DNA from 2 places in the Delftia sp. DS1230 genome. Region 2 is predicted to be linked to the other one. Evidence: predicted binding sites of a transcription regulator. Region 2 holds the regulator's gene; the other holds the start of a gene.
The links. Region 2 encodes LexA, which represses DNA repair genes until DNA is damaged. Its sites were predicted from a motif close to ACTGTATNNNNATACAGT; they were not measured.
Positions count from the first base shown of each region.

Region 1: the regulator LexA is predicted to act here: its motif matches at 7,093-7,110, upstream of recA (recombinase RecA).

Region 1 covers NZ_CP157763.1:5,939,108-5,949,441, forward strand. The annotation lists gene AAN986_RS26765 (biotin--[acetyl-CoA-carboxylase] ligase) at 1-132, shown strand, start outside; gene AAN986_RS26770 (hypothetical protein) at 167-898, shown strand; gene AAN986_RS26775 (N-formylglutamate amidohydrolase) at 973-1,905, opposite strand; gene AAN986_RS26780 (tripartite tricarboxylate transporter substrate-binding protein) at 2,081-3,049, opposite strand; gene AAN986_RS26785 (LysR substrate-binding domain-containing protein) at 3,159-4,139, shown strand; gene AAN986_RS26790 (sensor histidine kinase) at 4,123-5,622, opposite strand; gene AAN986_RS26795 (response regulator transcription factor) at 5,718-6,392, opposite strand; gene AAN986_RS26800 (MarR family transcriptional regulator) at 6,493-6,993, opposite strand; gene recA (recombinase RecA) at 7,141-8,244, shown strand; gene recX (recombination regulator RecX) at 8,447-8,926, shown strand; gene yddG (aromatic amino acid DMT transporter YddG) at 8,923-9,843, opposite strand; gene AAN986_RS26820 (hypothetical protein) at 9,866-10,334, opposite strand, start outside.
Region 2 covers NZ_CP157763.1:3,263,093-3,273,426, forward strand. The annotation lists gene AAN986_RS14575 (MFS transporter) at 1-754, shown strand, start outside; gene AAN986_RS14580 (Fe-Mn family superoxide dismutase) at 858-1,439, opposite strand; gene xseA (exodeoxyribonuclease VII large subunit) at 1,758-3,083, opposite strand; gene AAN986_RS14590 (MotA/TolQ/ExbB proton channel family protein) at 3,479-4,111, shown strand; gene AAN986_RS14595 (biopolymer transporter ExbD) at 4,134-4,559, shown strand; gene lpxK (tetraacyldisaccharide 4'-kinase) at 4,573-5,589, shown strand; gene AAN986_RS14605 (Trm112 family protein) at 5,654-5,836, shown strand; gene kdsB (3-deoxy-manno-octulosonate cytidylyltransferase) at 5,890-6,684, shown strand; gene adk (adenylate kinase) at 6,941-7,597, shown strand; gene AAN986_RS14620 (asparaginase) at 7,688-8,659, opposite strand; gene lexA (transcriptional repressor LexA) at 8,776-9,450, shown strand; gene AAN986_RS14630 (hypothetical protein) at 9,613-10,020, shown strand; gene AAN986_RS14635 (MFS transporter) at 10,104-10,334, opposite strand, start outside.

The DNA of each region.
Region 1 (10,334 bases), 2.7 Mb from region 2:
AATCTCAGCGACGGCGAAAGCGGCATGGCCGAAGGCGTGGGCCGCGATGGCGCGCTGCTGGTGCGCACGGCGCGCGGCCTGCAGGCCATCACCAGCTCGGAAATCAGCGTGCGGCCGGCTGCTGTAGGCTAGAGCGATTGATGCACTAGGCCCGCCGAGAAACGACATGCTGCGAATTGCCTTTCTGCTGCTGGTGCTGGCCAATGCCGGCTACTACCTCTGGAGCCACGGCCAGCTCCAGGCCCTGGGCCTGGCCCCCCCGTCCACGACCGAGCCCGAGCGCCTGGCCCAGCAGGTGCGCCCCGAGGCGCTGAGCCTGCTGAGCGTGGACAACGCATCCACCACGCCCTCGCCGGCCGCCGCCCCGTCCACGCCAGCGCCGGCCCCCACCCCGGCAGGCGGCGAGGAGCCCGCCCCTGCACCCAGGCCCGCCCAGGCTGCAGGCCAGCCCACCAGCTGCCTGGTGGCCACGGGCATCGAAGACCGCCATGCCGAGGCGCTGCGCCGCGGCCTCATCGCCCAGGTCGCCAGCGACCAATGGGACCTGAGCAGCACGCACCAGCCGGGCCGCTGGATGGTTTACATGGGCAAGTTCCCCGACGCCGAATTCCTGGAACGCAAACGCGCCGAACTGCGCGCCCGCAAGATCGATTTCGACCGTGCGGGCGGCGCGCTGGAGCCGGGCCTGTCGCTGGGCCGCTTTTCCACCGAGGAAGCGGCCACGCGCGAGCTGACCAACTTCGCGCGCCAGGGCGTGCGCACGGCCCGCGTGGTGCAGGAGCGCCCCGACATCACGCTCTACACCCTGCGCCTGCCCCAGGCCACGGCCGCACTGCGCAGCCAGGTCGAGGCCATGGGCGGCAAGGCCTTCGAGGGCAAGCCGTTCAAACCCTGCTGAACCCGTTGGGCACGCCATGCGAAAAGGCCCGCGATCACAGGATCGCGGGCCTTTTTCATTTCAGCCGCCGCGGGTCAGAGCGCGCGCGGGTCGGTGGCCATGAGCTGCTCGACCAATACCTTCAGATCGGTGGTCAGGCGCAGGTAGCCGGCCTGGTCCAGTTCCAGGGTCTGCTCGTTCATGTAGAGCTTGCGGTTGATCTCGATCTGGATGCTGTGGCGGTGCTCGGCAGGCTTGCCGTAGCGGCGCACCAGCTCCACGCCCTTGTAGGGATGGTTGTAGTCCACGCTGTAGCCGCGCTCGCGCAGGAAGGCGCAGATGCGCTCGGACAGCGCGGGGCTGGCCGTGCTGCCGTCGCGGTCGCCGATGACGAAGTCGGCATGCACCAGGCCCGGGTGCAGCGTGGCATGGCTGGCGGCGACGGAAGGCATGGAATGGCAGTTGATGTGGATGCTGTAGCCATGGCGTGCATGGGCGGCGTCAATGGCGCGCTCCACGGCGGCGTGGTAGGGCTTCCAGCAGCGCTCGATGCGCTGCAGCAGCTCGGAGGCCGGCAACTGGCGGTCGTAGATGGGCACGCCCTCGTCGGTGAACTTCCAGATCAGGCCCTTGCCCAGGCGGACCTTCTGCAGCACGACCTGGTCGGTGGTGACGGGCAGCGGCCAGTCGCCTTCGATCATGGTGGTGTCGATCTCGGTGGTGTCGCGGTTGGCATCCAGGTAGATGCGCGGGAAATGCGCCTCCACCCAGCCCACGCCCATGCCTGGCGCAAAGGCATAGATCTTCTCCACATGCGTGTCCTCGGCCTGGCGCAGCGTGGCCAGCGGCAGGCAGGAGCCGAAGTCCTGCGGGTAGACCGTGCCGCTGTGCGGCGAGTCCAGCACCACGGCGCTGGTGCCGGCCACGCTGGTCACCATGGGCTGCGCGGCATCGGCCGCGCCGGAGCCTGCCGCGCCGGGCAGGGATTGCAGGAAGTTCTGACTGATCAGTCGCAGGACGGGATGCATGAGGAAGTGGTCTATCTCGGTTACGCATTGCACCGCTGCGCTGCGGCCAGCCCGCCATGAAACTGGCGCGTCCCAGGCCAGGGACGCCGAGCAAGGGCCGCCCCGCAGCGAGGGCGTCGTCCCCCTCCCGCAAAGCGAGAGAGGGGGAAGGCGCGAAGCGCCTCAGGGGGAGCCTTTAATCCAGCTGGATCTGGGCCGTGGCGGCAATCTTCTTCATCTTGGCCACTTCGCTGGCGATCTGCTTGGTGAAAGCATCGCTGCTGGTGCCGGAGATGTACAGGCCCTGGGCAGCCATGCGCTTTTGCACGGCCGGGTCCTTGAGCGCGGCCGCGATGGCCTTTTGCACGCGGGCGATCTGCTCGGGCGGCGTGCTCTTGGGGGCCACGAGGCCGAACCAGGAAGGATCATTCAGGTCGGCGTGGCCGGCTTCGGCGTAGGTCTGCACATCGGGCAGCACGTCCAGGCGCTCATGCCAGGACACGGCCAGGGCCTTGACCTTGCCGCCCTTGATGTGGGGCAGCGAGGACGCGACCTGGTCGAAGTACACGGGCACCTGGCCGCCGAGCACGTCGTTGATGGCCGGGCCTGCACCACGGTAGGGAATGTGCTGCATCTCTGTGCCCGTGCTCTTCATGAACTGGGCGCCCCACATGTGGCCGATGGTGCCGTTGCCGGGCGTGGCGAAGCTGACCTTGCCGGGGTTGGCCTTCAGGTACTTCACGAACTCGGCAAAGTTGTTGGCAGGCACCAGCTTGGGGTTGATCACGATCACGCCGGGCGCCTTGACGATCTCGGTCACGCCGACGAAGTCATTGATGGCGTCATAGGGCAGCTTCTTGAACACGGCAGGGTTCACGCCATGGGTGGACAGCGTGGCAATGCCGAAGGTCACGCCGTCGGTGGCACGTGCCACTTCGGCCATGCCGATGGAGCCGCCGGCGCCGGCCTTGTTCTCGATCACCACCGCCTGGCCGCCCAGCAACTTGGGCAGCACGTCCTGCATGTTGCGCGGGACCATGTCGGTGGAGCCACCAGCAGGGAACGGAACGACGATGCGCAGGGGACGGGTGGTTTCCTGGGCGAAGGACATTCCAGGAACGACAGAAGAAGCGGCGATGGAAGCAAGGAAATGGCGTCGTTGCATAGGATCTTTCTTACAAACAAGGTCAGATTAAAAGAAATCTGCTCACAAAAAAAGCAAATACTGTGCCTGTTAATATTCCGAACAGGAATAGTTTCATCATATCCCTGTCATGAGTTTGCGCCGCCTCAACCCGCCCATACATCTGCTGCGCGCCTTCTCCACCGTGGTGCGCTTCGGAGGTGTATCGCGCGCGGCCGAAGCCTTGCACTTGACGCAAAGCGCAGTCAGCAAGCAGATCCAGGAGCTGGAGAAGTGGGTGGGCGTGCCGCTGTTCGAACGCGAGCGCAAGCGCTTGAGCCTGACGCCTGCGGGCGAACGCTACGAGCGCGCCGTGCGCGCCCTGCTGGGCCAGCTGGAGGCGGCCACCCTCGAACTCATCACCAGCGATGACAGCCGAGGCGCGCTGCACCTGTCATCGCTGCCGACTTTCGCGGCCAAGTGGCTGATCCCCAGGCTGCCCCAGTTTCAGCAGCGCTATCCACAGATCACGCTGCACTTTGTACCCTACGTACACAGCTACCAATTTGACAGTCCGGGTCTGGACTGCGCGATTTTGTTCGGGGACGGGCATTGGAGCGGCGCGCACGCCCACTATCTGGTGGGCCGCCAGGTGGCGCTGATCGCACCGCCACATGGCACGGGCCCCGAGGCGCGCATCACCACGCCCCAGGACGTGGCGCGCTGCACGCGGCTGCGCCACGTGACCATTGCCGACGCCTGGGCACGCTGGAGCGAGGCCCACGGCATCCACGGCATCAGCCCGCTGGCAGGCCCGCAGTTCGACCAGTTCCAGACCATCATTCGCGCCGTGATGGCGGGCATGGGCATCGCACTGGTGCCACGCTGCCTGGTGCTCGACGAGCTTGCCGCCGGCCTGGTGAACGAGCCCCTGCCCCAGCACGGCTACCAGAGCGCCCTGGGCTACTGGCTGTGCTATCCGGCCGACCGTGCCAACCATGGCACGCTGGGCATCTTCCGCAACTGGTTGGTGGACCATGCGGCGCAGACACCGGGACGGGTGGCGATGGCCCCTGTAGCCCCCGATGCCCCTGCGGCAGCCGGTCAGGCGCCACCTATGCCGCAGGCTTAGGCGGCGGCGGCGAGCGCAGTGCCGTGAAGCGCACGCTGAAGCGTGCGCCCGGTGGCTGCTGGCCCGGATGCGCATCCTCCAGCACCACCTGCCCGCCATGCTGGCGCGCAATCTCCAGCACGATGGGCAGGCCCAGGCCCGAGCCATCGGCCTCCGAGCCCAGCACGCGGTAGAACGGCTGGAACACCAGCTCGCGCTCGGCCTCGGGCACGCCCGGCCCCGAATCCTCCACCTGCAGCAGCAGGACCTGACCAAAAGGATCGGCCAGCACACGCACGGTGACCATGCCCGGCCGGCTGCTGGTGGAAGGCGTGTAGTTGATGGCGTTGTCCACGAGGTTGCGCACCAGCTCGGTCAGCAGCGTGGCGTTGCCCTGCAGCCAGACGCCGGCGGCCGAGGACTCGGCGCCGTCATAGCCCAGGTCCACATGCTTGTCCATGGCGCGCGGCAGGCAGTCGCGCACCACGTCGGTGACGATGCGCACCAGGTTGCACGGCTGCATGGCCAGGCCCCGCCCCAGGCCCGCGCTCTCGGCACGCGCCAGCGCCAGCAACTGGTTGACGGTGTGCGTGGCACGGATGCTGGAGCGCGCGATCTGGGCCAGGGACTGCCGCAGCTCGCCCGTACTCACGCCTTCGCGCTGGGCCAGTTCGGCCTGCATGCGCAGCCCGGCCAGCGGCGTCTTGAGCTGGTGGGCCGCGTCGGCCAGGAAGCGCTTTTGCGTGGCCAGCGAGTCGCCCAGGCGGCCCAGCAGGTCATTGACCGAATCCACCAGCGGCACGACTTCCAGCGGCACGTCCTTGTGGTTGATGGGCGAAAGGTCCTCGGGCCGGCGCGCGCGGATGCGCTCCTCCAGCCGGTGCAGCGGCTTGATGCCGCGCGCCAGCGCCAGCCACACCAGCAGCGCGGCCAGCGGCAGGATGACGAACTGCGGCAGCATCACGCCCTTGATGATTTCCGTGGCCAGCACGCTGCGCTTTTCGCGCGTCTCGGCCACCTGGACCAGGGCCTGCGGTTCGCCCGGCAGGGGCATGCGCACCCAGACATGGGCCACGCGCAGATCGATGCCGCGAAATTCCGCATCGCGCAGCTGCACGGTGCCGCCGGACGGCAAGCCTGGAGGCGCCGCTCCAGTCAGAGCCTCGTCGGGCTCGGGCGGCGGCGGCAGGTCGCGCTCGCCGGCCAGGTATTCGCCCTTCACGCCCAGCACCTGGAAATACACGGTGTCCGATTCGTCGGCACGCAGGATCTCGCTGGCCGACTGCGGCAGGTTGAACAGCACCTTGCCGTGCTGCACCATCACCAGCTGGGCCAGCGCCTGGGCGTTGTATTCCAGCGCACGGTCGAAGGGCTTGTTGGCCAGGCCCTGGGCCACCAGCCAGGTCAGCGCCAGGCTCACGGGCCACAGCAGCAGCAGCGGCGTGAGCATCCAGTCAAGGATCTCGCCGAACAGGGAGCGCTGTTCACGCTGGAAGATTTTCATCGGCGGGCAGCCCCTTACGACGGGTTCACGGCCCCGCGGCAACCACCACTATGCGCAGGCAAGCCAACCCGGGCCTGACAGCCACGGCAGCGGCCTCAGGACGCGATCTTCTCAAGGCAGTAGCCCAGGCCGCGCACGGTGGCGATGCGGATGGGGCCGCGCTCTATCTTCTTGCGCAGCCGGTGGATGTAGACCTCGATGGCGTTGTTGCTGACTTCGTCGCCCCACTCGCACAGGCGCTCGACCAACTGGTCCTTGCTGACCAGCCGGCCGGCCCGCTGCAGCAGCACTTCCAGCAGGCCCAGCTCGCGCGCCGACAGCTCGACCATCTTGCCGTCGATGGTGGCCACGCGGCCGGCCTGGTCGTAGACCAGCGGGCCGTGCTTGATGGTGCTGCTGGCGCCGCCCATGCCGCGCCGCGTGAGGGCGCGCACGCGCGCCTCCAGCTCGGACAGCGCAAACGGCTTGGCCATGTAGTCGTCGGCACCGTAGTCCAGCCCCTGCACGCGCTCTTCCACGCTGTCGGCCGCCGTGAGGATGAGCACCGGCAGCGCATCGCCGCGGCCGCGCAGCTTCTTGAGCACTTCGAGACCGTGCATCTTGGGCAGGCCCAGGTCCAGGATCAGCAAATCGAATTCGCTGCTGGTCATCAGCGCGGTGTCGGCCTCGCTGCCATTGGCCACATGGCTGACCACGGCGCCCGAGCCGCGCAGGCTGCGCAGCAGGCCATCGGCCAGGACCTGGTCGTCTTCGGCAATCAGAATGCGCATGGGGGATGTCTCCTGTAATGCAGGCGCGCTCTGGGAGTTGGAAATGCGCGCCTTTAATTCCCAGGATTCTAGGATGCGCCCCGCAGCGCGGGCAGGGACCTTACCCGAGTGAGCCGCCGCCCGCGTAGGCCTCCAGCCCCAGCGCCACCACGGTGGCGATGTCGTCGCCGACTTCCTCGCGGAATTCGGCCTCGGCCTGGGAGACGGCGTCATGGAAAGCCTGCAGCCAGGCCAGGCCCGCTGGCGTGAAGCGGATGCGGCGCGCGCGCGCATCGCGCTCGTCGCTCTCGCGCGTGACCAGGCCCCAGGCCTCGCACTGGGTCACCAGGTCGCCCATGGACTGCTTGGTCATGCCTGCGCGCTCTGCCAGGTCCGTCAGCCGGTCGCCAGCCAGCGACAGATGCCGCGTGATGTGGATATGGGCCGCCCCCACCTTGTCGCGCGCAGCGAGGTTGGACAGTGCCAGCGGCACCTCCACATCGCGCGCCATGAGCTGCAGCACACGCGCGTCGAACCGCCGCATGGCATGGCCCAGCAACCGGCCCAGGTGGGTCTGGCGCCAGGCATCGGCGGGCGGCGTGACAGGGGAAAGCTCACTCATGGATGCATTGTGGAGGCAAATCCAACAAGTCAGGAAAACTGACCAAAAACACCAACAAATCAAGACAGCAAGCCCATAAACTACTGTTCAAGCATCCAGCCTGAATGCAAATACAGAGCTGAATCCATACCCAACCCAGGAGTCCGCATGAACACCGCCGTCACCACCGCCAACAGTGAAAAAGCCAAGGCCCTGCAGGCCGCACTCGCCCAGATCGAAAAGCAGTTCGGCAAGGGCACGATCATGCGCCTGGGTGAAGGCGAAGCCATCCAGGACATCCAGGTCGTCTCCACCGGCTCGCTGGGCCTGGACATCGCCCTGGGTGTGGGCGGCCTGCCCCGTGGCCGCGTGATCGAGATCTACGGCCCTGAATCCTCGGGCAAGACCACGCTGACGCTGCAGGTCATCGCCGAAATGCAAAAGCAGGGCGGCACCTGCGCCTTCATCGACGCAGAACACGCGCTGGACACCAGCTATGCCCAGAAGCTGGGCGTGAACCTCAACGAAGTGCTGATCAGCCAGCCCGACACCGGCGAGCAGGCCCTGGAAATCGTGGACAGCCTGGTGCGCTCGGGCGCCGTGGACATGATCGTCGTGGACTCGGTGGCCGCACTGACACCGCGCGCCGAAATCGAAGGCGAGATGGGCGACCAGCTGCCCGGCCTGCAGGCCCGCCTGATGAGCCAGGCGCTGCGCAAGCTGACCTCCACCATCAAGAAGACCAATTGCATGGTCATCTTCATCAACCAGATCCGCATGAAGATCGGCGTGATGTTCGGCAGCCCCGAAACCACCACGGGCGGCAATGCGCTGAAGTTCTACGCCTCGGTCCGCCTGGACATCCGCCGCACCGGCACCATCAAGAAGGGCGACGAAGCCATCGGCAACGAAACCAAGGTCAAGGTCGTCAAGAACAAGGTCTCGCCCCCGTTCAAGACCGCCGAGTTCGACATCCTCTTCGGCGAAGGCATCTCGCGCGAAGGTGAAATCCTGGACATGGGTGTCAACGCCAAGATCCTCGACAAGTCGGGGGCCTGGTACGCCTACAACGGCGAAAAGATCGGCCAGGGTCGCGACAACGCCCGCGAATTCCTGCGCGAGAACAGCGGCCTGGCCGTGGAGATCGAAAACAAGGTGCGCGACAGCCTGGGCATTGCCCTGCTGCCCACGGCCGGCGGCGATGCGCCCGAAGCCAAGGCCGCCAAGGGCGCCAAGGCCAAGGCCGACAAGGACGGCGTGATCGAAGCCTGAGCGCCCAGACCCCTCACAGCAGGCGCCGCAGCGCCTGCGCACACTGTGTTTGCCATCTTGGCGCAGGCTCACGTCTGCGCCTTTTTTATCGCCGGGACGCCCCAAGGCAAAAAAGCGGCCCCCTTGGGGGGCAGCGGACCTTGCGCAGCAAGGGGAGCGTGGGGGCCTTTTTTATTCGGGATGATTCAGGAGACATTGCCGCATGGGATTCGCCAAGCTGTCGCTCAAAGGCCGGGCGCTCAAGCTGCTGGGCCAGCGCGAACATTCACGGCTGGAGCTGGAACGCAAGCTCGCCCCCCATGTGGAGGAAGGCGAGGACCTGGGCGCCATGCTCGACGCGCTGGAGCAGCGCGGCTTCATCAGCGCCGAGCGCGTGGCCGAGTCCGTGCTGCATCGCAAGGCCGCGCGCTTTGGCACATCGCGCGTGGTGCAGGAGCTGCGCAGCAAGGGGCTGGACGATGGCCTGGTGCGCGCCGCCGCAGAACAGTTGCGCGCCACCGAATTGCAGCGCGCCCATGCCGTATGGCGCCAGCGCTTCGGCGCACCGCCGGCCACCCCGCAGGAACGCCTCAAGCAGATGCGCTTTCTGGCCGCGCGCGGCTTTGGCGGAGAAATAGCGAGCAAGGTGCTGCGCGGGCGCAGCGAAGACTGGGATGACGGAGCTGCAGACGAAGGCAACTAATCCACGCGCCGGGTTGCGCCCCAGCACACCAGCGACCCCACGGTCACCAGCGCCACGCCCTGCCAGAAGCCCCAGCCCGGCTGCACCTGCAGCCAGGCACTGGCCAGCAAGGCAGAGAACACGGGAGTGAAGTACGAGGCCGCCGCCATCACGGCCAGATGCCCGTGCTGTATGCCGTGCTCCCAGCAGCTGTAGCCCATGGCCGTGAGCCCGCCCACGGCCAGCAGCTGCAGCACCACGGTGCCTGACCAGTGCATGCCGCCTTCGCCACCCAGCCACAACCACTTGATCCACAGCGCCAGCGCAGTCCAGATCAGGAACAACCCCACGGCATTGTGCCCCCCACCCCAGCGCCGAGCAGCCAGCGAATAGCAGGGCCACAGCAGGGCCGCGCCAAAGGCGAGTCCATAGGCCAGCGGATTGGCCAGCATGTGGTCTGCCATGTCATGCATCTGCAGGGACTCGCCGCCCAGCACGCGCGTCAGCCCCCACAGGCACAGCAGCACGCCGGGCCACAGCCACCAGCGCGCATGCTGCTGGCGCAGCAGCACCGCCAAGACGATGGTCAGGCTGGGCCACAGGTAGTTGATCAGCCCCAGCTCCAGTGCCTGAGCGCGGTCCTGCGCCAGACCGATCGCCAGCGACAGACAGATTTCATAGACCGCAAACAGCAGCCCGCAGCCCCAGAAATAGGCCGGGTGCATGGTTCGCCATTGCGAAGGCCTGGGCAGGCCGCGCACGGCGGCCACGCACAAGGCGCTGACCGTATAGAGCATGGCAGCGCCGCCCACGGCGCCCAGCGGCTCGGCCACTGAGCGCATCAGGCCCACGGTGCAGCTCCAGCACACCACGGCCAGCAGGCCGATGGCGGTGGCCCGGCCTGCGGCTGCAGGGGAACTGCTGTGCGCTGAAGACATGGAAAAGGCTGCGCGCGGCAGGTCAGTGCGGCTGCAGCACCTGGCGCAGCGAGCGGTAAAGCGCGTCCGAGCCGTGCGCGCGGTTGTCCGCATCGAAGGAGAACTCGTTGCTGGACTGCGTGCCGGTCGCGTCCTCGGGACGCGCCTCCATGAAGAAGGACAGGAAGCGCGCGCCCTGGCGGCGGTGCATGGTCAGCACTTTCTCCAGCCGCTGCGGCGACAGTGCCACCAGCGGATGGAACTCCGTCACGCCATAGGCGGTGTGGCCATAGCGGCGCAGCATCTGGCCGACCAGCGGCCCATAGGTGTCTTCGCCATACAGGCTGACACCCAGGGACAGCCCCGGCATGCGTTGCAGGCTGCGCTCCACGGCGTAGCGGCTGGCGTCCCAGCTCGGATTCGCATGGGGGTTGAGCTGGTGGGCAAAGCGAGGCACCCGGCCCAGGCAGCCGTGCCCGATGTGCTCGGAAAAGCCCTGGATGTAATCGGCC
Region 2 (10,334 bases):
GCGGCGCAGCAGCGACCCGCTGCTGGACTTCGCCCTGTTCCGCAACCCGGCCTTTGCCACGGCCGTGGCCTCGGCCCTGGTGGCTGCGGCCGCGCTGATCGGCATGGAACTGGTCTTCAGCCAGCGCCTGCAGTTGGTGCAGGGCCTGTCTCCGCTGCAGGCGGGCCTGGCCGTGCTGCCGCTGCCGCTGGCCGCCTTTGTTGCCGGCCCCGTCGCAGGCCACTGGCTGCCGCGACTGGGTGGGGCCCGCATGCTGCCGGCCTCCCTGTTGCTGTCGGGCCTGGGCATGGGCGGCTACCTGCTGGTCCATGACATGGGCTGGTGGCCGCAGGCGGGGGCGCTGGCCCTGCTGGGCCTGGGCATAGGCGCGGCCATGACCACGGCATCGAGCACCATCATGCAAAGCGCACCCGCAGACCGTGCAGGCATGGCGGCTTCGGTCGAGGAGGTGTCATACGAGCTGGGCGGCGCCCTGGGCGTGACGCTGATGGGCAGCCTGCTGTCGGCCGTGTACGCAGGCTCTTTGCGCCTGCCTGAGGGGCTGGGCCTGGCCCTGCCCGATTCCGTGCGCGACAGCCTGGACGAAGCCCTGCTGGCCGCCGAACAGCTGAGGCCTCAGGCCGCGCACCAGTTGACCGAACTGGCACGCACGGCCTTCGGCCAGGGTTTCAGCGCCGTGATCGCCGGCGCCACGCTGCTGCTGGTGTGCACGGCGCTGTGGACGGGGTGGCGGCTGCGCGGTCAGCGCCGCTGAACGGCGGCACCCCGGCCTCAGCCAGAAAGCAAAAAAGCCCCTTTCGGGGCTTTTTGGGCGCTGCGTGCACGTTGCGCGTGCACATTGCTGGCAGCTGCTTCGATCAGGCGAAGTTCTGCTCGGCAAACTTCCAGTTCACCAGCTTGTCGAGGAAGGTCTCGACGAACTTGGGACGCAGGTTGCGGTAGTCGATGTAGTAGGCGTGTTCCCAGACGTCCACGGTCAGCAGGGCCTTGTCTTGCGTGGTCAGGGGCGTGCCGGCGGCGCCGGTGTTGACGATGTCCACCGAGCCATCGGCCTTCTTCACCAGCCAGGTCCAGCCGGAGCCGAAGTTGCCCACGGCCGACTTCACGAAGGCTTCCTTGAAGGCGGCATAGCTGCCCCACTTTTTGTTGATGGCGTCAGCCAGGGCGCCGGTGGGCTCGCCGCCACCGTTGGGGGCCATGCAGTTCCAGAAGAAGGTGTGGTTCCAGATCTGGGCTGCGTTGTTGTAGATGCCGCCGGAAGACTTCTTGACGATCTCTTCCAGGGTCATGCTTTCGAATTCGGTGCCCTTTTGCAGATTGTTCAGGTTCACCACATAGGCGTTGTGGTGCTTGCCATGGTGGTACTCCAGCGTTTCCTGGCTGTAGTGGGGCGCCAGCGCGTCAATCGCATAGGGCAGAGGGGGCAAGGTATGTTCCATGGTGTTTCCTTCGTGGTTGAAATCTTTTAGGACGGGCCAGCACCTGTTGCGCAGAGCGCCTGCAGCGCCTGCCGTGACCGTCGCGCGGGGCCTGCATTGCGCGCATTGCTGCGAGCCCTGGCCCTCACGCACCCGAACGGGCATTGTAGGAACAAGTTCGTGACCCTGCGGCGAAAGCGCGCTCCAAATCGGCCATCTTGGCCCGCTGCCGCGAGGGTGGATGTGAATTGACCGCAATCCGGCCAATCGGCCTACACGGATACCGCCTGCCGCCCGCCACTCCCTGCACGCCGAACGCTGCACACAGCGGGCCGCAGTTCAGAGCAGGCGCGGCTGCGTCACCACCAGGTCCAGGCAGCCGTCCGCCAGTTGCGCCTGCAGCGCCGTGCCCGGTGGCGCACGGCGCGCCTCGGTCACGGGATGGCCCTCGGTATCGGTGAGCAGGGCATAGCCGCGCTGCAGCACCAGGCGCGGGTCCAGCAGTTGCAGGCGAAGCTCCATGCGCGCCAGGTGGTCCGCGCGCCTGTCCAGGCCGCGGCGCATGCCCGCAGGCAGCTGCGCCTGCAGGCCCTGCCCCGCGTGGTCCATGCGCTGCAGCCTCAACTGCATGTCATGGCGCAGGCGCTGCGCCTGGCGGCTGAGCTGCAGCCGGCTGCGCGCCAGCTGTTCGCTGGGCCGGCCCAGGCGCTGCGACGCCAGGTCAAGGCGCTGCTGCTGGCGGTCCAGCAGCCGTTGCACCCCGTCCTCCAGCCGGCCCTGCATGAGCTGCAGCGCACCCAGCCAGACGTCGCGCGGCTGACTCACCAACTCTGCCGCCGCCGTGGGCGTGGGCGCGCGCAGGTCGGCGCAGAAGTCGGCAATGGTGAAGTCGGTCTCGTGCCCCACGCCGCTGATCAGCGGCACCGGGCTTTGCACGATGGTGCGGGCCAGGCGCTCGTCATTGAAGGCCCAGAGGTCTTCGATGGAGCCGCCGCCGCGCACCAGCAAGATGGTGTCGATGTGCGGCGCGCCGGCCACCGATCCCGCGCCTTCCTGCGCCAGCCCATAAAGCCTTTGCAGCGCGTCGATCAGCGAGGCCGGCGCCTGCGCGCCCTGCACCAGGGCCGGCACCAGCACCACGGGGATGTGGGGCACGCGGCGGCGCAGCGCGGTGATCACGTCGTGCAGCGCGGCAGCCCCCGGCGAAGTCACCACGCCAATGCCGCGCGGCAGCGGCGGCAGGCTGCGCTTGCGCGCCGCATCGAAGAGGCCTTCGGCCTCCAGCTGCGCCTTCAGCCGCAGGAACTGCTCGAACAGTGCGCCCTGGCCTGCACGCTGCATGCTTTCGACGACCAGTTGCAGATCACCGCGCTGCTCGTAGACACCCAGCCGGCCCCGCAACTCGACCAGCTCGCCATCGCGCGGCGAAAAGTCCATGAGCTGGGCCGCGCGCCGGAACATGGCGCAGCGGATCTGCCCGCCGGCGTCCTTGATGCTGAAGTAGCAATGGCCGCTGGCCGCGCGCGAGAAGCCGCTGATCTCGCCGCGCACCGCCACCGGATTGAAGCGCGCCTGCAAGGCATCGCTCACGGCGCGGCACAGCGCGCCGACTTCCCAGACCAGCGGCGCCGCTGCTGGATTCATTGCGCCAAATGCACCGCTCATGCGGGCTCCCGGTCAGCATGCAGTGCAACATTCTCCACAGGCCGGCAGATGCAGCATTGAAGAGGCACTTTGGCGGTGATTTGCACAAGCAATCTCAAGAATACCTCGCAAGCATTTGATTAATAAGAGATTTTTTACTGAAACAAAGAATTCACATTTGTCACAGTGGTCATTCGCCGTCGCCGCCGCATCTGCGCAGGCAGCTTGATAACAAAGTTATCCACAGAAAATTGTGCTATATGAGCAAGCCCGAGGCCGGAAACCGGGACACCGCCCGTTGCCTGGATGCTGCGCCCGGTCACAGTTTTAGGCCGATCGCGCAGCCGGGACGCCTGGACCGGCCACATGGCTGGGCCATAATCGTCGGCTGCAGTTAAACGCGGGGGGAAAACAACTTGCTGTCGATCATACAAGCCGCAGGCTGGCCGATCTGGCCACTGATTGCCTGCTCCATCCTGGCTCTGGCCCTGGTCTTTGAACGCTTCGTGGCGCTGAAAACAGCCCGTGTTGCGCCGCCTGCCCTGTTGGGCGAGGCGATTTCCGTGTCCTCGCGCGGCCTGCCCAGTCAGGAAGTCGTGCAGCAACTGGCACAGAACTCCACGCTGGGCGAGGTCCTGGCCAGCGGGCTGCGCGCACTGCAGGCCCATCCGGACAGCAGCGAGGAAGAGCTGCGCGCGTCCATGGAAGGCGCCGGCCGCGCCGCCGCCCACACGCTGGAAAAGCACCTGAGCGCACTGGCCACCATCGCCTCTGCCGCCCCTTTGCTGGGCCTGCTGGGCACGGTGATCGGCATGATCGAGATCTTCGGCTCGCAAGGCGGCGCATCGGCCACCGGCGGCAGCAACCCCGCCCAGCTGGCGGCCGGCATCTCCATCGCCCTGTACAACACGGCCTTCGGCCTGATCGTCGCCATTCCGGCCCTGATCTTCTGGCGCTACTTCCGCGCCCGCGTCGACGGCTACCTGCTGGGCATGGAGCTGGCTTCCGAACAGTTCGTGCGCCACCTCACCCGCGTCGGCGGCAAGTGAACCAGCACGCGAGAGACCTGACATGAACTTCCGTCCCCGCCGCCGTGACGAGCCCGAGATCAACCTGATCCCGTTCATCGACGTGCTGCTGGTGGTGCTGATCTTTCTGATGCTGTCCACCACCTACAGCAAGTTCACCGAGCTGCAGCTGACCCTTCCGGTGGCCGACGTCGAGCAGCAGCGCGACCGGCCCCGCGAAATCATCGTCGCCATCGCAGCCGATGGCCGCTATGCCATCAACAAGACCGCCGTGGAAGACCGCAGCGTCACCGGCCTGACCCAGGCGCTGGCCGCAGCGGCCGTCGCCGGCAAGGACAGCGTGGTCATCATCAGCGCCGATGCCACTGCGCCGCACCAGTCCGTGGTATCGGTGATGGAAGCCTCGCGCCGCGCCGGACTGTCCCAGATCACCTTCGCCACGCAGACCTCGGCCAGCGCCGGGCGCTGAAGGCAAGGCCGCCATGCCCCGGACTGGTCCTGCCCCCGCAGCCCGGGGGCTTCGCGCGGCCTGGCGCCACCGCGGCCCGCTGGCCTGCGCCCTCTTCCCCCTGTCCCTGCTGTACCGTGCCCTGCTGGGCCTGCATCGGCTGCCCTATGCACTGGGTTTCAGGCGTGCAGGCCAGGCCGGCATTCCGGTCATCGTCGTCGGCAACGTGATTGCGGGCGGCGCCGGAAAAACCCCCGTCACGCTCGCCCTGGCCCGCCATCTGCAGGATGGCGGCTGGAACCCTGGAATCGTCTCGCGCGGCTATGGCCGCAGCACGGACGACTGCCGCGAAGCCCATCCTGACAGCGCCCCCGCCGATGTGGGCGACGAGCCCGCACTGCTGGCGCGCGCCAGCGGCGTGCCGGTCTTCGTGGCCCGCAAGCGCATCGAGGCCGTCCAGGCCCTGCGCGCCCGCCATCCCCAGGTGGATGTGGTCATCAGCGACGACGGCCTGCAGCACCTGGCCCTGGCCCGCGACATCGAGCTGTGCGTCTTCAACGACGACGGCATCGGCAATGGCTGGCTGCTGCCGGCCGGCCCGCTGCGCGAACCCTGGCCGCGCCCCGTCACCGCCGTGCTGCATGCAGGCGCAGCCCCCGACACCGACGCCCCCGCGTTTGCCATGCAGCGCCAGCTGTCCAGCGAAGCCGTCAATGCCCAAGGCGAGCGCATTCCCCTGGCGACCCTGCGCGGACGACCCGTGGAGGCCGTGGCCGCCGTGGCCCGGCCCGAGGGCTTTTTCTCCATGCTGACCCGCGAGCAAGGCCTGACGCTGGAGCATGTCCAGGCGCTGCCGGATCACTATAATTTTGAGAGCTTCCAGCGCCTGGGGCGCAACGAAGACCCGCTGGTCTGCACCGAAAAAGATGCCGTCAAGCTGTGGCGCACCCATCCCCAGGCCTGGGCGGTTGCGCTGCAATTGCAGCTGCCGGCGGATTTCTGGGCGCTGCTGGATGAGCGGCTGCAGGCACTGCGCCCCTGCCCCGCCTGACTATCATCTCCGTCTCGGCTGGCTGCCACGGCCCGCCCTTTCCCTTCAAAACACAGGATCCGCCATGGACGCCAAACTTCTCGAACTGCTGGTCTGCCCCGTCACCAAAGGCCCGCTGCGCTTTGACCGCGAGCACCAGGAACTGGTCTCGCGCAGCGCGCGCCTGGCCTACCCGGTGCGCGACGGCATTCCCGTGCTGCTGGAAACCGAGGCCCGCACGCTGGACGACGACGAGATCGAGGACTGATTTTTCCCATCACCTGCGCCGCCCCACGCCTTCGCCTCACTCCTGCACGCACCATGTCCTCCGCGCCCTTCACGGTTCTGATTCCCGCCCGCCTGTCTTCCAGCCGCCTGCCGGGCAAGCCCCTGGCCGACATTGCAGGGCTTCCCATGGTCGTGCGCGTGGCACAGCGCGCCAGCCGCAGCGGCGCCGCCCGGTGCGTGGTCGCAGCCGATGACGAAAGCATCCTCGCCGCCTGCGCCGCGCATGGCGTGGCGGCCGTGCTCACGCGCAACGACCATGCCAGCGGCAGCGACCGACTGGCCGAGGCCTGCGCGCTGCTGGGTCTCGATGGCGATGACATCGTGGTCAATGTCCAGGGCGACGAGCCGCTGATCGCCCCCGAACTCATCGACGCCGTGGCCGCCCTGCTGCCCCGGCAACCTTCGGCCAGCATGGGAACGGCGGCGCATGCCATTGACAGCCTTGCCGACTTCGTCAACCCGAACGTGGTCAAGGTCGTCTGCGATGCCCAGGGCATGGCCCACTATTTCAGCCGTGCGCCCATTCCCTTCGCGCGCGAGCATGCGGACCAGGCATGGTGGAAGACGGCATCGGCAGCGTTGGGCCACCCCGGCTTCGCACCGCTGCGCCACATCGGCATCTACAGCTATCGCGCCGGCTTCTTGCGCAGCTTCCCCCAGCTTTCCCAGGCACCCACCGAGGCACTGGAGGCCTTGGAGCAGTTGCGTGCGCTGTGGCACGGCCACCGCATCGCCGTCCATGTCACACCCCATGCACCCGGCCCTGGCGTGGACACGCGCGAGGATCTGGAGCGGGTGCGCGCCCAGCTGTCCAACCCGCCGGCCTGAATCGGCCGGCCGCTGAAAACGCACAAATGGCGATGCCGGGCATCGCCATTTGCAGCAACGCCGCCCATGCGGTTTTGTCGGACAGCAAAACGCAGGTTTTGGCGATTGCACAGGCGACAGTTTTGCCCCGTGCGTGTAAGCCAGTGTTGGCCCTGTGCGTGCTATCCTTGCCCGCGACAAAAATATGACGCATGGACTGTCCGCCCCGGTGGGCCGATCCGGCAGACAAGAATTTCTACTCTCCTCAAGGACTTCCATGAAACTGATTTTGTTGGGCGCACCCGGCGCCGGCAAAGGCACGCAAGCCGCTTTCATCTGCCAGAAGTACGGCATTCCCCAGATCTCCACCGGTGACATGCTGCGTGCCGCCGTCAAGGCCGGCACGCCCCTGGGCCAGCAGGCCAAGGCCGTGATGGACGCCGGCCAACTGGTCAGCGACGACCTGATCATCAATCTGGTCAAGGAGCGCATTGCCCAGCCCGATTGCGCCAACGGCTTCCTGTTCGACGGATTTCCCCGCACCATTCCCCAGGCCGACGCCATGAAGGCCGCCGGCGTGAAGCTGGACTACGTGCTCGAGATCGATGTGCCCTTCGATGCCATCATCGAGCGCATGAGCGGCCGCCGCTCCCACCCCGCTTCGGGCCGCACCTACCACGTCACGTTCAACCCGCCCAAGGTCGAAGGCCTGGACGACGTGACCGGCGAGCCGCTGGTGCAGCGCGAGGACGACAAGGAAGAAACGGTCAAGAAGCGCCTGGACGTCTACAGCAGCCAGACCCGCCCGCTGGTGGACTACTACCGCGCCTGGGCCGAGAAGGAAGCCGCAGCAGCCCCCAAGTACCGCGCCATCAGCGGCCTGGGCTCGGTGGAAGACATCACCCAGCGCGCCCTGGCAGCACTGGCTGAATGACGCAGGCCATGCGCCAGACCCCAGAAAAGCACCCGCCGGGTGCTTTTTTGTTGCCGGCCTGCATCTGAAGCGCCGGCGACGCCCGGAGGATCAGTCGCGCGGCTGCGCGGCCAGCGCCAGCATCATGGCAATCCGCGCCTTGGCCACGGGCAATTGGACCAGATCGGCCTCTACGGGGTCCGTGCCAAGCCCCGAGGCAACGGGCAGGCCTTCGGCGCAGCGCGTGCCCCGCCAGATCCAGACGCCTTTGTCGCGCGCACGCAGCAAGGCCGCTTCCATGCTTTCGTGAACGGTCGCATTGCCCGTGCCGGCCACCACGATGCCGCGCACGCCTGCGGCCACCAGCGCATCCACGCCGCAGGCTCGCGCCAGGGCACCGCTGAACACCACCTCGACCCAGGGCAGCTCATCCAGCGCCAGCAGGTCAGACAGAGCGGGAGCGAAAATCACCATCCGCGCAACGGGGGCAACCGGCGTGACCGGCGCATCAGGCACCAGCCAGCGCACGCGCCCTTCCTCCACCAGGGCCTGCGGGCCACCTTCCATGGAGCGCATGGCCTGCAGTCGGTAAGGGTGGACTTTTTGCACCTGGGCCGCCGCATGCACTTCGCCGCCGGCCACCACCCACACACCGCTGCGCCCGCCGCTGGCGGCCACGGTCACGGCATCGCGCAGATTCTGCGGTCCGTCGGCCAGCAGGGCCGTGGCCGGGCGCATGGCGCAAGTGAGCACTATGGGCTTGGTGGCAGGCAGCAGGCTGTGCAGCAGCCAGGCCGTCTCTTCCAGCGTGTCCGTTCCATGCGTGATCACCACGGCGCGTGTGTCCGCATCCTCCAGCGCCTGCGTGCAGGCACGCAGCAACGCGCGCCACACGGGCCAGTCCATATCCTTGCTGTCCACCTGCGCGATCTGCTGCGTCTGCACAGGCCCCAGCGCCTGCTGCTCCAGATCCGGCACGGCATCGAGCAGCGACTGCACCGTGATCTGTCCGGCCTTGTATCCCACTGCCTGCGACTGCGAATCCGCCCGGCCGGCGATGGTGCCGCCCGTGCCAAGAATCACCAACTTTGACTGCCCCACTTGCACCTCTTGGAAAACTGGTTAAAAATACAGATACTGTATAAATCATCAGATGACTTCTCTGCCTGTCATCTGAATTCAAGGACCGGACGCACGCCATGCTCGACCATCCCAAGCTCACCGCCCGCCAGCAACAGATCCTGGACCTGATCCAGGCCGCCATCTCCCGCACGGGCGCGCCCCCCACCCGCGCGGAAATCGCCAACACGCTGGGCTTCAAGTCCGCCAACGCAGCAGAGGAACATCTGCAGGCCCTGGCCCGCAAAGGCGTGATCGAACTGGTCAGCGGCACCTCCCGCGGCATTCGCCTGCGTACCGACACCGTGCGCAACATCAATGCCGCACGCGGCACCAGCTTCGGGCTGCCGCTGTCGGCCCTGGCGCCGCTGATGCTGCCGCTGGTGGGCCGCGTTGCGGCGGGCTCGCCCATTCTCGCCCAGGAACATATCGACCAGACCTATTCCGTCGAACCCAGCCTGTTCCAGGTCCGCCCGGACTATCTGCTGCGCGTGCGCGGCATGTCCATGCGCGACGCGGGCATCATGGACGGCGATCTGCTGGCCGTGCAGTCCGCGCATGAAGCCCGCAACGGGCAGATCGTCGTGGCACGCCTGGGAGATGAAGTCACCGTCAAGCGCCTGCGCCGCACCACGCAGGGCGTGGAGCTCCTGCCGGAAAACCCCGATTACCCGGTGATCCGCGTCGCTCCCGAAGAGGCCTTTGCCATTGAAGGCCTGGCCGTGGGGCTGATCCGCAACAGCATGTCCATGTAAGCCGGACGGGCAGCCCTGCACGGGTTGCCACCCCCTATTTCATGCACCGCCCAGGTGGTAGGCGCGAAGCCTTGCAGCTTCGCCCTGGGCGGAGCTTTGCCCGCAAACCGCAATCCTGCCTGTGTCCATGCCTCTTTGAAATACGCCAACAGGAGTCGTCACATGGGATTCGCTCTGCCAACACTGTCTTCTCTGTCCTTCCTGCGCCTGGCACAGGGCATTCGCCTGCCCGCCGCCGCCATGGAGCCCGCCATGCGCACCATCCAGCCCGAATCGCCTGTGCAATCCGAGCAGGCGACCATCCTGTCCTTCAGCAAGGCCCGCCGCCGCAGCCAGCAGCGGCGCAGCAAGTCAGCACGGCTGCCAGAACACAGGGATGCGCAGCTGCTGCTGCCCCTGCAACCCGAACTGCCCTCCCTTCCGGCAGATCAGGCCCTGCCTTCGGGTCTGCGCATCATCCAGCGCTCGCCGCAGGAGCAGCCCGAATGCCTGTTCATCTCGGGCCGCATGGCCGATGTCTGTGCCGCCCTGGAACGCATGGAAGCGCACGGCACGCAGACACCGGCCTGAGGTCGCCCTGAGACCAACCCGTCCACCCGGTCTGCGAGAGCCCGGGCCTGTCTCTTGCCTTGCCCAGCGGCAGGGGCTGCGCATCAGGCCCTGACAGCCGCCGGTGCAGCACTCCCCTCGCTGCGCCGATTGCGCATGCACCACGCCTGCGCCGCGGCAACGCACAGAATGCACAGCACGACGCTCAACGAAAAACGCAGTCCGCGCGCATCGGACAGCATGCCGAACAACGGCGCCACCATGCCGCCTATCGACATGGCCAGCCCCAGGGTCAGCCCGCTGGCCGTGGCCTGGTTGCGCGGCAGATAGTCCTG